DNA from 2 places in the Bacillus sp. 3255 genome. Region 2 is predicted to be linked to the other one. Evidence: riboswitches for the same ligand, from Rfam matches in the RefSeq annotation. Region 2 holds a riboswitch; the other holds the start of a gene.
What was found. A riboswitch is a leader RNA that binds a small molecule or an ion and turns the genes downstream of it on or off. The one in region 2 is predicted to bind cyclic di-GMP.
Positions count from the first base shown of each region.

Region 1: it holds a riboswitch for cyclic di-GMP, as region 2 does, so the genes downstream of both, J2X61_RS21895 (pyridoxal phosphate-dependent decarboxylase family protein) here and J2X61_RS03580 (hypothetical protein) in region 2, are expected to answer to the same signal.

Region 1 covers NZ_JAVDUS010000015.1:115,279-120,419, forward strand. Annotated here, with positions in the region: gene J2X61_RS21885 (ABC transporter ATP-binding protein) at 1-574, shown strand, start outside; gene J2X61_RS21890 (ABC transporter ATP-binding protein) at 561-2,363, shown strand; cyclic di-GMP riboswitch class I at 2,596-2,681, shown strand; gene J2X61_RS21895 (pyridoxal phosphate-dependent decarboxylase family protein) at 2,787-4,457, shown strand; gene J2X61_RS21900 (methyl-accepting chemotaxis protein) at 4,464-5,141, shown strand, end outside.
Region 2 covers NZ_JAVDUS010000002.1:221,905-227,045, reverse strand. Annotated here, with positions in the region: partial or broken gene J2X61_RS36565 (IS91 family transposase) at 1-51, shown strand, start outside; gene J2X61_RS03585 (MDR family MFS transporter) at 529-1,755, shown strand; cyclic di-GMP riboswitch class I at 1,858-1,950, shown strand; gene J2X61_RS03580 (hypothetical protein) at 2,058-2,357, shown strand; gene J2X61_RS03575 (exopolyphosphatase) at 2,493-3,407, shown strand; gene gloA2 (SMU1112c/YaeR family gloxylase I-like metalloprotein) at 3,480-3,887, shown strand; gene J2X61_RS03565 (CBO0543 family protein) at 3,964-4,539, opposite strand; gene J2X61_RS03560 (DUF2252 domain-containing protein) at 4,737-5,141, shown strand, end outside.

The DNA.
Region 1 (5,141 bases), on a different contig from region 2:
GGGGACCGTTTACATCGGGGATACGGATATTCGCAACGTGACCTTGGAAAGCTTGCGCAACCAGATCGCCTATGTGCCTCAGGAAGGCTTCCTGTTCAGCACAACCATTCGCGATAATATCGCCTTCTACAAAAGGGAGCTGCCGCTGGAGCAGGTGGAGCGCGCCGCGAAGAAAGCGCAGATTTTATCCAGCATCACGTCGTTTCCCGAGAAGTTCGAAACGAAGCTGGGCGAACGCGGCGTCACGCTGTCGGGCGGACAACGCCAGAGAACGAGCTTGGCCCGAGGGATTATCAAGGATTCGCCGCTGATGATTCTGGATGATAGTGTAAGCGCTGTAGACGCCGTCACAGAGAAGCACATTATCGATACGATCCGCAAGGAGCGCTCCAACAAAACGACGATTTGGATCGCGCACCGGATATCGGCGTTAAAGCATACCGATGAAATCATCGTGCTCCATGAAGGCCGCATCGTGCAGCGCGGCACACATGAAGAGCTGATCGCCCAGGAAGGCTTGTATGCAGAGCTTCATGCGATACAGGAAGGGGGGAGCCACGATGTCGCAGAGTAAAACCGCCGGCATGAAAGAGCCGCAGCCCGCCAAAGCGTCCTTACGGGTCTTATCCGGATACGCCAAGCCGCACAAATGGACCTTCGCGGCCGTCCTCGTATGCGCGCTGATGGGAATCGCCGCAGACTTGTTCCAGCCGTACCTCGTCAAGATAGCGATCGATGATAACTTGATGATCGGCAAAAACGATTACAGAGCCCTGCTGCTCATCTGTTTATTTTATGTAGGACTTTCGATAAGCTCGCTGTTTTTCAGTTATCTGCAGAACAACCTGCTTCAATTCGCCGGCCAAAGCATTGTGGCCAAAATTCGCAAGGACCTGTTCCAACACATTTTCAAACAATCGATGTCCTATTATGACAAAACGCCAAGCGGCAGCTTGATTACGCACGTTTCGAGCGACACGGAGACGCTTAACCAGTTTTTTACGCAAGTGCTGCTCAGTCTCGTGCGCGACGGCATGACCCTGATATTCATCATCGTGCTGATGTATCATCTCGATCCGGCGTTGACGCTGTACAGTATGATCGTTATTCCGATCATTGCGCTTATCGCGATCAGCTTCCGCAGGTATATGCGCAAGACGTACCAGCTGTCCAGAACGCAGCTGTCCCAGATGGTCGCTTTCGCCGCGGAGAATTTGTCGGGCATGCATCTCATCCAGGCCTTCCATCAGGAGAAGGAGCAGATGAGCCGCTTCGAGGAGCGCAATCACAGCTATTTCCGGGCCAATTTGCGGGAAATTCGCACGAACGTTTTGTTCAACCGTTCCTTTGATATTTTGGGCAATTTGTCGGTCGCGTTCATTACGTGGATCGGCGGCATTGCCGTTTTCGATAAAACGATCGAATTTGGCGTTCTCTATGCGTTCATTACGTATATTCGGCAGTTTTTCCAGCCCATCAATAATATTACGCAGCAGTGGAATACGCTCCAATCAACGACAGTTTCGATGAACCGGATTTGGAACATTTTCGCCACGCAGCCGGAAGTCAAGGATAAGCCGGACGCGAAGCCGGTTGCCATGCAGAACGTGAAAGGCGAGATTCATTTCAGCAATGTGACCTTCGGCTATTTGAAGGAGGTGTCCGTTATCGAGAATCTGGAGCTGCGCATCGCACCCGGTGAAATGATCGGCATTGTCGGTACGACGGGCGCCGGTAAAAGCTCGCTGATTTCGCTGCTCTGCCGCTTCTACGATGTGCAGAAGGGAAGCGTCAGCATCGACGGGACGGATATCCGCGATATCCCGCAGGCTGAACTTCACAGGATCGTAGGCCTTGTGCAGCAGGAACCGTATTTGTACGCCGGCAGCATTCTGGACAATGTGCGGATGTTCGATGAAACCATCCCTCGGGAAGCGGTGATTGAGGCTTGCCGGTTGGTCGGCGCCGATGCGCTGATCGCCAGGCTGAAGGATGGCTATGACACGCGGATCTCCGAACGGGGAAGCGGCTTGTCGGCCGGCGAGCGGCAGCTCATTTCGTTCGCGCGCATTATCGTGTTCCAGCCCAAAATTTTGATTCTCGACGAAGCGACGGCGAATCTGGATTCGCAAACGGAGCAGCTTATCCAAGCTGCGCTGCAGGTTGTCGCAGAGGGGCGGACGACACTGGTTATCGCTCACCGCATCTCGACGATCATTCATGCCAACCGCATTCTGGTCATGAGCCACGGACATATCGTGGAAGAAGGGAACCATGCGGAGCTGTTGGCGCAGCACGGGTACTACGAGCAGCTGTACCTGCACTCGCAGGGCAGCGCGGAGACCGCTCAAACGATATCATAGGCATCAGGATAAGCTTAGTTATGACTCATAATTAGAGTCGTAGCTAAGCTTTTTTTTCTATTATTCTACCTTCGGTCAAGTAAATGTAAGCGAACCAATATAAAGAGAGAAAATAAGGTTTCTAAACAAAAGTGGTAAATTATGTTGTTTAATTTGGACTAATGTACTATACTGATGTATAAAATTGTAAACATTATGTCGACGGATGTCGAAAGGAGTTGTAGTTTTTCAAACAGCATACTGGCAAACCTATTGAAAAATAGGGACGCAAAACTAGAGGGACTACATCCAACAAGGATATGTCAGCCAGTTGCAGCTCTGCGATTGGTGAAGTTATTGGCATTGTTGCCAGGGTTCACTTTTTTTTTGTGTGCGTATTTATGCTTGGCCAATCTAGCGAATCTAGCGATAGGAGTAGAGATAATGAGAGAGAGAAGACCTGCGAATATGCAGCATTTGTTCCCAAGTGAGAATGGGAATCCGCAAACGCGTCAAATGGTGCTTCAGCTGATGGAACAAATCCTGACGGGCGTCGACGCCTTGAAAAACCCGAATGGCGTTAACCTCAAAGGAGAAAAGGACCGGTCGGGGAATTTCTACAGCAACCTGATTCGGAACAGCGCGATTCCGGGAGACAGCGTTCCCCTGGAGGAAGTGAACGCAGAGCTGTTGAAGCTGCTGCACGCCCATCCCTACCATACCAAATATTTTCTGACCAACATTCTACCGATGGCCTCCATCCCCGGTATTCTGGGCATGATGGCGGCGTTCATGGTGAATGGCAACAACTTGTGGGATGTATACGGACCGGCGGGCGCGGAAGCGGAAGTTCGCGTCATCAGTATGATGTCGAAGCTCATCGGCTACGATCCGCTTACCAGCGGCGGCTATACGACATGGGGCGGGCAGGGCGCCGTCTTCTCAGGGCTGCGCATCGCGATTGCGAAAGTAGCGCCGAATGCCTTGCAGCAAGGCGTCCCCGGCAATCTCTACGCGTTCTGCTCCGAAGCGGCGCATTACTCCTTGTTCAAGTCCATGGAAGCATCGGGGATCGGAAGCGACCACTTGATTCGCGTTCGCACGAATCCGGATAGCTCCATGGATGTCGGCGATTTGCGGCTCAAGATGGAAGAAGTGGTCGCAGGCGGCGGCATTCCCGTCTATATTGTTGCGACCACAGGCACGACGGATGCTATGGGAATCGACGATTTGTCCGCAATTTATGCGGTTAGCGATGCCATTGCGAAGCAGCATGATTTGCCAAGAGCGCACATTCATGCGGATTCCGCTCTAGGCGGGTTCTTCGCCTTCTTCAACGATTACGACTTCGAGTTGAATCCGCTCGATCTGAAGCAGGAGGTTCTGCATGCGCTGCTTCAGATTCATGGCAGAATGAAGCATTTGCATATGGCGGATTCCCTATGCTTCGATTTTCAGAAGCTGGGTCAAACTCCTTACGTCACCAGCTTGTTTCTGGTGCGGGAGGCCGGCGATTTGCGGTTGATGGATCTGCATCCTGACGAAACGCCGTATGTCGGACACCGGGGTTATGGGCAATACCACACGGGGTATACGTTGGAATGTTCCCGTATGGGCAGCTCCATCAGCATCTACAGTGCACTCTTGGCTTTTGGCATTCAGGGCTATCAGCGCCTTCTGGCGCAGTTCGTTGAGGTGAATCTCGCTTTTCGTGAGGCGATTCGCGAGGCAATCCCGCAGGCTGTCATCGTGAATGAAGACAATCCCGGCATCATTACACTGCTGCGCATTTATCCGGAAGGCGTCTCCAGGTTTCAGGACGAGCTTGGCGGTACATGCACGCTGCAGGAGGTAGAGCGAAACAACCGATTTAACGAATTGTGGTTCGAGCTGCTGGGCGAACGGCGGGACCAAATTTTCTTCGGCGATACGAAGAAGCACCTGCTTGTTCCAACTTCCGATCACAGTTCTGTGGCGCTCTATGCCTCCAAACTATTCATCATCTCCCCCTATACGGAAGTGCAGCATGTGGACGAAATCGTCCGTTATTTGAAAGAAACGATCGATCAGACGTATCGCCAATACGCCGGTGAAGCAGCGATGAGCAGGAGGTAATAATGAATGTTAGGGATTAAGTCATATTTTAAAAAAGCGGTGAACGGATTCCGTTCCCGTCTCGCGGTGAAGATGACCGCCAGCATCGTATTGCTGCTCTTATTGGTCAGCGGCATCTTTTCTTTATCCGGCTACTGGATCTCCACCAAGTTATCCGCGAAGCTGGAGGATCAGTTCGTACTGCGGTTAATGACGAATATTCAGAACGTGACGAACTACCTCGCTGTCATTCCGGACCGCCCCGAGCAGATTACGGATACGAAACACCAAGCTTATGAGCGAATCAAAAAACAATTCGAGGCGTTCAAGAAGGAAGATTCGCTGGAGAACGTCTATGTGTTGATGAAGAAAGACAACAAAGAACAGATCATTGTGCTAACCGGCGTAGAGGACGATTACGGCACCGATTATCCGTTCACGCCTGAGATGAACGAAGCCGTCAAGCAGGATAAGCCGGTGATCAGTTCCATTTATACAGATGAGTACGGCATTCATAAATCCATATTCGCACCGCTCCGCAACCAAAACGGTGAAAACATCGGCATCGTCGGCATCGATCTCGACGCAACGGTCATCCCGCAGACGAAGCAGGAGTTGGTCTGGACGATGATCATGATAACGCTGCTTATTCTTCTGCTAGGCAGTTTGATCGCCTACTTCATCAGCAGAAGCGTAACGAGGCCG
Region 2 (5,141 bases):
GCCGTACGGATGATTAAAGAACATTTTGAGAAGAAGCATAAGATCGGACCGTCAGGGCGATATTCCCTGACGGTTTTTCTTAAACTGCGGCGGGGCGGGGCTCTCTCGTTGAGGGAGCCGAGCTTTTCTTGGTCAGCCGCAGGTCGTAACTGGAATTTCTCCCGTTATTCGCGAGGAATTTAGCCCAGTTGTACGAATAAAGGGAATTCCTCCCGTTCATTCATCCCCATTTCGCGTAAAGGCTGCGAGTACGGGCTGAATAACGGGAGGAATTCCTGTTATTCAGCATTCGAGGATTCGCCAGGCTGCATGTAACAGGAGAAATTCCCACTATGGGCGGGACTCTCGGTAGAGGCTTGGCTCTCTTAGAGGAGCCGAGCTTTCTTGTATAGATTCTTCATACTTGAATCAGGGTTTTCCTGACGGACAATCTTAGACAAAAAAGAACACGGAACGCCGTTTTTCGTGTATAATGGGTTTTTGATGTCTTGACCGTAGGTAAATTAATAGCTAGAGGAGTCCATCCTGATGAATCGATTGCGCGGTTTTCTTGGTTCGTATCATCCGATTGTACATACGTTAATACTTGGAACGGTCATGGCCAGAGCGGCATCTTCCATGAGCTTGCCTTTTCTGGCGATTTATTTGGCCAAGCATACATCGATGAGTGCGGTTATGATCGGTATCGTCATCGGCATGGGTTCGTTAGCTGGGACCGTAGGGGGCTTCATCGGGGGCAATTTATCCGACCGGTTCGGCAGACGCATCATTATGTTAGCGGCACTTTTCGGATGGGCGGTCGTATTCGTCGGGTTCAGTCTCGTGAAACTGCCGATTCTGTTCATGCTGCTTAATATGTTGAACGGCTTATGCCGCTCGTTCTATGAGCCGGTGTCGCAGGCGTTGATGGCGGACTTGACGGAGCCGGCCAAAAGGCTGCGCGTGTTCTCAATGAGATATATGGCAATCAATGTGGGCGTTGCCGTAGGGCCGCTATTGGGGGCATTTTTTGCAACGATGGATGGGGCGCTGCCTTTTCTGCTCACTGGCATTGTCTACTTCATCTATGCGGTCACGCTCTATGTTCTGCTTATCGTATTCGGGATTAAACAAATTGAAGGCGAGAAGAAGCAGCCGGTGACATTCGTCTCTGCCTTGCGGGTCGTACACAAGGATATTACGTTTCGCTTCTATATCCTCGGCGGCATTATCGGCGCCATCGGTTATTCGCAGGTGATGGTCACACTTTCTCAGTATTTGGAGCAAAACTTCGCCGAAGGCGTCAATATGTTTGCAATCCTCATGAGTGTGAATGCGATTGTTGTCATTGCGCTGCAAATTCCGCTCACGCGGATTTCGGACAAGTATACGCCCCTTGCGACGATCGTTGCCGGTAATCTGATGTTCGCTCTCGGGGATATCGGGTTCGCCTTCTCGCATAACCTGGGTTGGATGATTGGATCTATGGCGATTTTTACACTTGGGGAAATATTGAATTATCCGGCGGCTAACATGCTGATCGATAAACTAGCTCCCGAGCATATGCGCGGCACTTATTTTGGGGCTCAAACCCTAACGAATATCGGTCATTTCATGGGTCCTTGGGTGGGCGGTTTCCTGCTTGTCGCTTATGGCGGCAGTACCTTGTATCTGGTTATGGCGGTTGTGATCATGGCTGGATCGTTGTTTTACTGGAAAGGTGCCACAAATCTACAAATGCACCTAAAAAATACGTCGAAAAAAGAAATTTTATGAATAAAATTGCAAAATTAGTTCTTTTGAACTATACGTTTTCGAAACAACTTCCCTTATCCTTGAGAGTGTAGTTCATTTTCATGTCAAAAGACTTCACATTACATCTCGAAATGGCAAAGCTGGCGAAAGTCAGTGACGCAAAGCTAAAGGGGCTTCCTTGTTCCGAAACGGACTCGTTGCCAGCCAGTTGCCGAACGATTGGGTACTCAACTTAGACCCCCCTGCGATCGGTTCACCAAGGTGGGGTTTTTCGCTGTGATAACGAATCGTACAACAAATCTTACAAAGGAGGATCAAGCAGCATGCAGTTCGAATTGCAGGAAGAGCAGAAAGTAACATCGCTTTGCGGCAACCATGTTGCCCGTTTGGTACCATCCTCAGATGGGCCCAAGCTATTAATTAATCGTGAAGAATATTCTCTGAAAGAAGCTTGCTGGGATGTTGAAATGTTTCATGGAAGAAGCAGCAGCATCTTGATTTTCTATTGGAAAGGCGAAGTTAAGCTGTCGGTGAAAATGCCGGCGATGCCGCAAATCGAAGCCTTCATGACAAGACTTTATCAAATATTAACGTTCAAATTGAGAACGGCACAGCCTCTTTAGGGCGGGCCGTTCTTTTTTTTGCGTCTGTATCGTATATCCGACAAAATCATTGTCACCCATCGGCAGGTGCTGATATAATGGGATTCTATAAGGTTGAATAGTGCTTAAGCACTATCCATTAGGGGGATTCATGGGATGAGATTAATCACACGTTCTGATTTTGACGGCTTAGTCTGTGCGATGCTTTTCAAAAAAATGAAAATGGTCGATGAAATGAAATTCGTTCATCCCAAAGATATGCAGGACGGTCTCATCGAAGTAACGGAGAATGATATTTTGGCGAATGTGCCGTACGTTCCGGGCTGCGGATTATGGTTCGATCATCACTCCAGCGAGCTGGAGCGGATGGGCGAGAAGGTGGCGTTCAAAGGGGAAACCCGCATTGCACCGAGTGCGGCGCGCGTTGTCTATGATTATTACGGCGGCAAGGAAACATTCGGCGATATTGATGACATTATGCAGGGCGTGGACAAAGCGGACGCTGCGCAGTTCAGCAAAGACGATATTTTGAACCCATCAGGTTGGGATCTGCTCTCCTTTATTATGGATGCCCGGACAGGGCTTGGCCGGTACCGCGACTACCGGATCAGCAACTATCAGTTGATGGAAGATCTGGTGGATCACTGTGCTGTCATGACTGTCGATCAAATCATGGAGCTTCCGGATGTGAAAGAGCGTGTAACCAGGTACTATGAGCTGGATGCGTTGTACCGGGACATGCTGCATACCTATACGCGGACAGAGGGGAATGTAGTCATTACCGACCTTCGCGGCGTCGAGACGATATACCCGGGTAACCGTTTCATGGTGTATGCGTTATATCCGGAGCAAAATGTTTCCATCTGGATCGTGGACGGGCGTAACAAACAAAATTGTGTATTCGCCTGCGGCCACAGCATCGTGAACCGTTCGTCGAACACGAACATCGGAACGTTAATGCTCCAGTACGGCGGCGGAGGCCACCATGCGGCAGGCACTTGCCAGGTTGACTATGCGCAAGCTGAGGACATTCTGCAGAAAATCGTTGAAACGATGAGAGCAGACGGTTAAAATAAGTAAAACGAACCGCAGGAGGGGGAGTCCCGGAATGCGGTTTTTTGCCGAAGTCGGGAGGACGAACGAATGAACATTGCACGTATTCATCATGTAGCCATTATTAGCTCGGATTACGAGCGTTCCAAGCATTTCTATGTCGACCTGCTGGGCATGACGGTGATTGCCGAGACGTACCGGGCGGAGCGGGATTCGTATAAGCTGGATTTGCGGATAGGCGAGTCGGAGCAGCAGATTGAATTGTTTTCGTTCCCGAATCCGCCGTTAAGGGTGAACCGGCCTGAGGCGCGGGGATTGCGGCATTTGGCGTTCGTGGTAGCGAATATGGACGATAGCGTGAGAGACTTGGAGAGCAAAGGAATATCGGTCGAGCCCGTGCGCATCGATCCGGTAACCGGCGACCGGTATACGTTCTTTGCGGATCCGGACGGGCTTCCTCTGGAGCTGGTGGAATATACAGACGGGCACGCAACATAGGTCCAAGATCATAATAAGGGCTATCTGCGCCAGATCATGATGATCTGGCGCAGATAGCCCTGTTTTGTATAGGTGCCTATGCATGGTGCGAGTTTTTCTGGAAAGAAACGAACAGGTCGGTAATCAGTTTGGCGAGTATGGTCACCAGGAAATAAAGCAGGAACAGGTAGAAATAATTCATCCTGCCGTACAGATGAAACAAGTCGAACACGGATAGGAGCGGTTTGAAGACGAACGAGAAGAGAGCGCACATGATCGCGCTGTATAGGTAATAATTTTTTTTGTGATTCAGGGTCCACTGATATACCAGCATAAGTACAATCGGATTAAAGGATGCGTCCAGCGTAATGCTTGTCGGCAGGTATGGCACAATTTTGTATGGAAAGGCCCATATATAATTTCTTTCGCCAAACATATGAATATAGGTCGCCATCATGTGGATACTGAACCCATAAAAGCCTATTTGCAATGCTTTCTTACGGTCGAGAGCGAACCATAGAACGACCAGCGGCAGGAGGAGTAGAGCTAGGTTGAACCAGAATTGCCACGTCTGGGCGTTCGAAAACTGATGCCAATAATCGACCCATGAAGTTGAGATGGATTTCTCTTTTGTAAGTAACTCCTCGAATACATGCTGTTGCTCTGGCGTCATTGGAGATCTCCCTGCATGTTTTTGTTATTAATATGTGCATTTTGCAGGATTTTACACAGATCCATGTGAAAAAATTGGAATGGTGCTGCCTTTGCCTGCGGCCGCAGGCATGGACGACAGCCGCGTTGACATGTTGTCGGCGCGCAGGCTACGATGAATAAATAACCAATTTTATTAGAAGTAAGGTGGTGTTGCGCATGAAGGCGGAGCTGCTAACCGAACGCGTCCGAATTACGCACAAGCGGCTGCGCAAAGAGCTGCTTAGCCGTGTGCTCGACGAGTTCGACGGGCAGATCATGGGGCTGTCCGAAGCGAAGCGACTGCAAAAATACGCGAAGATGGCGGGGAGTCCGTTTTCATTCTACCGGGGGAGCGCCTATTTGTTTTATTTTGACGTCAGCCGGGAATGGTTCCCTTATCACAGCTCGCCAGAGAGGCCGACATGGGTTCAGGGGGATTTGCATTTCGAGAATTTCGGGGCGTTCCGCAGCGAAGAAGGCCGGATCGTCTATGATGTGAACGACTTTGATGAAGGCTATCTGGGCTCTTACTTGTATGACCTGCTTCGGATGTCGGTCAGCATTGCGTTGGTATGCCGAACC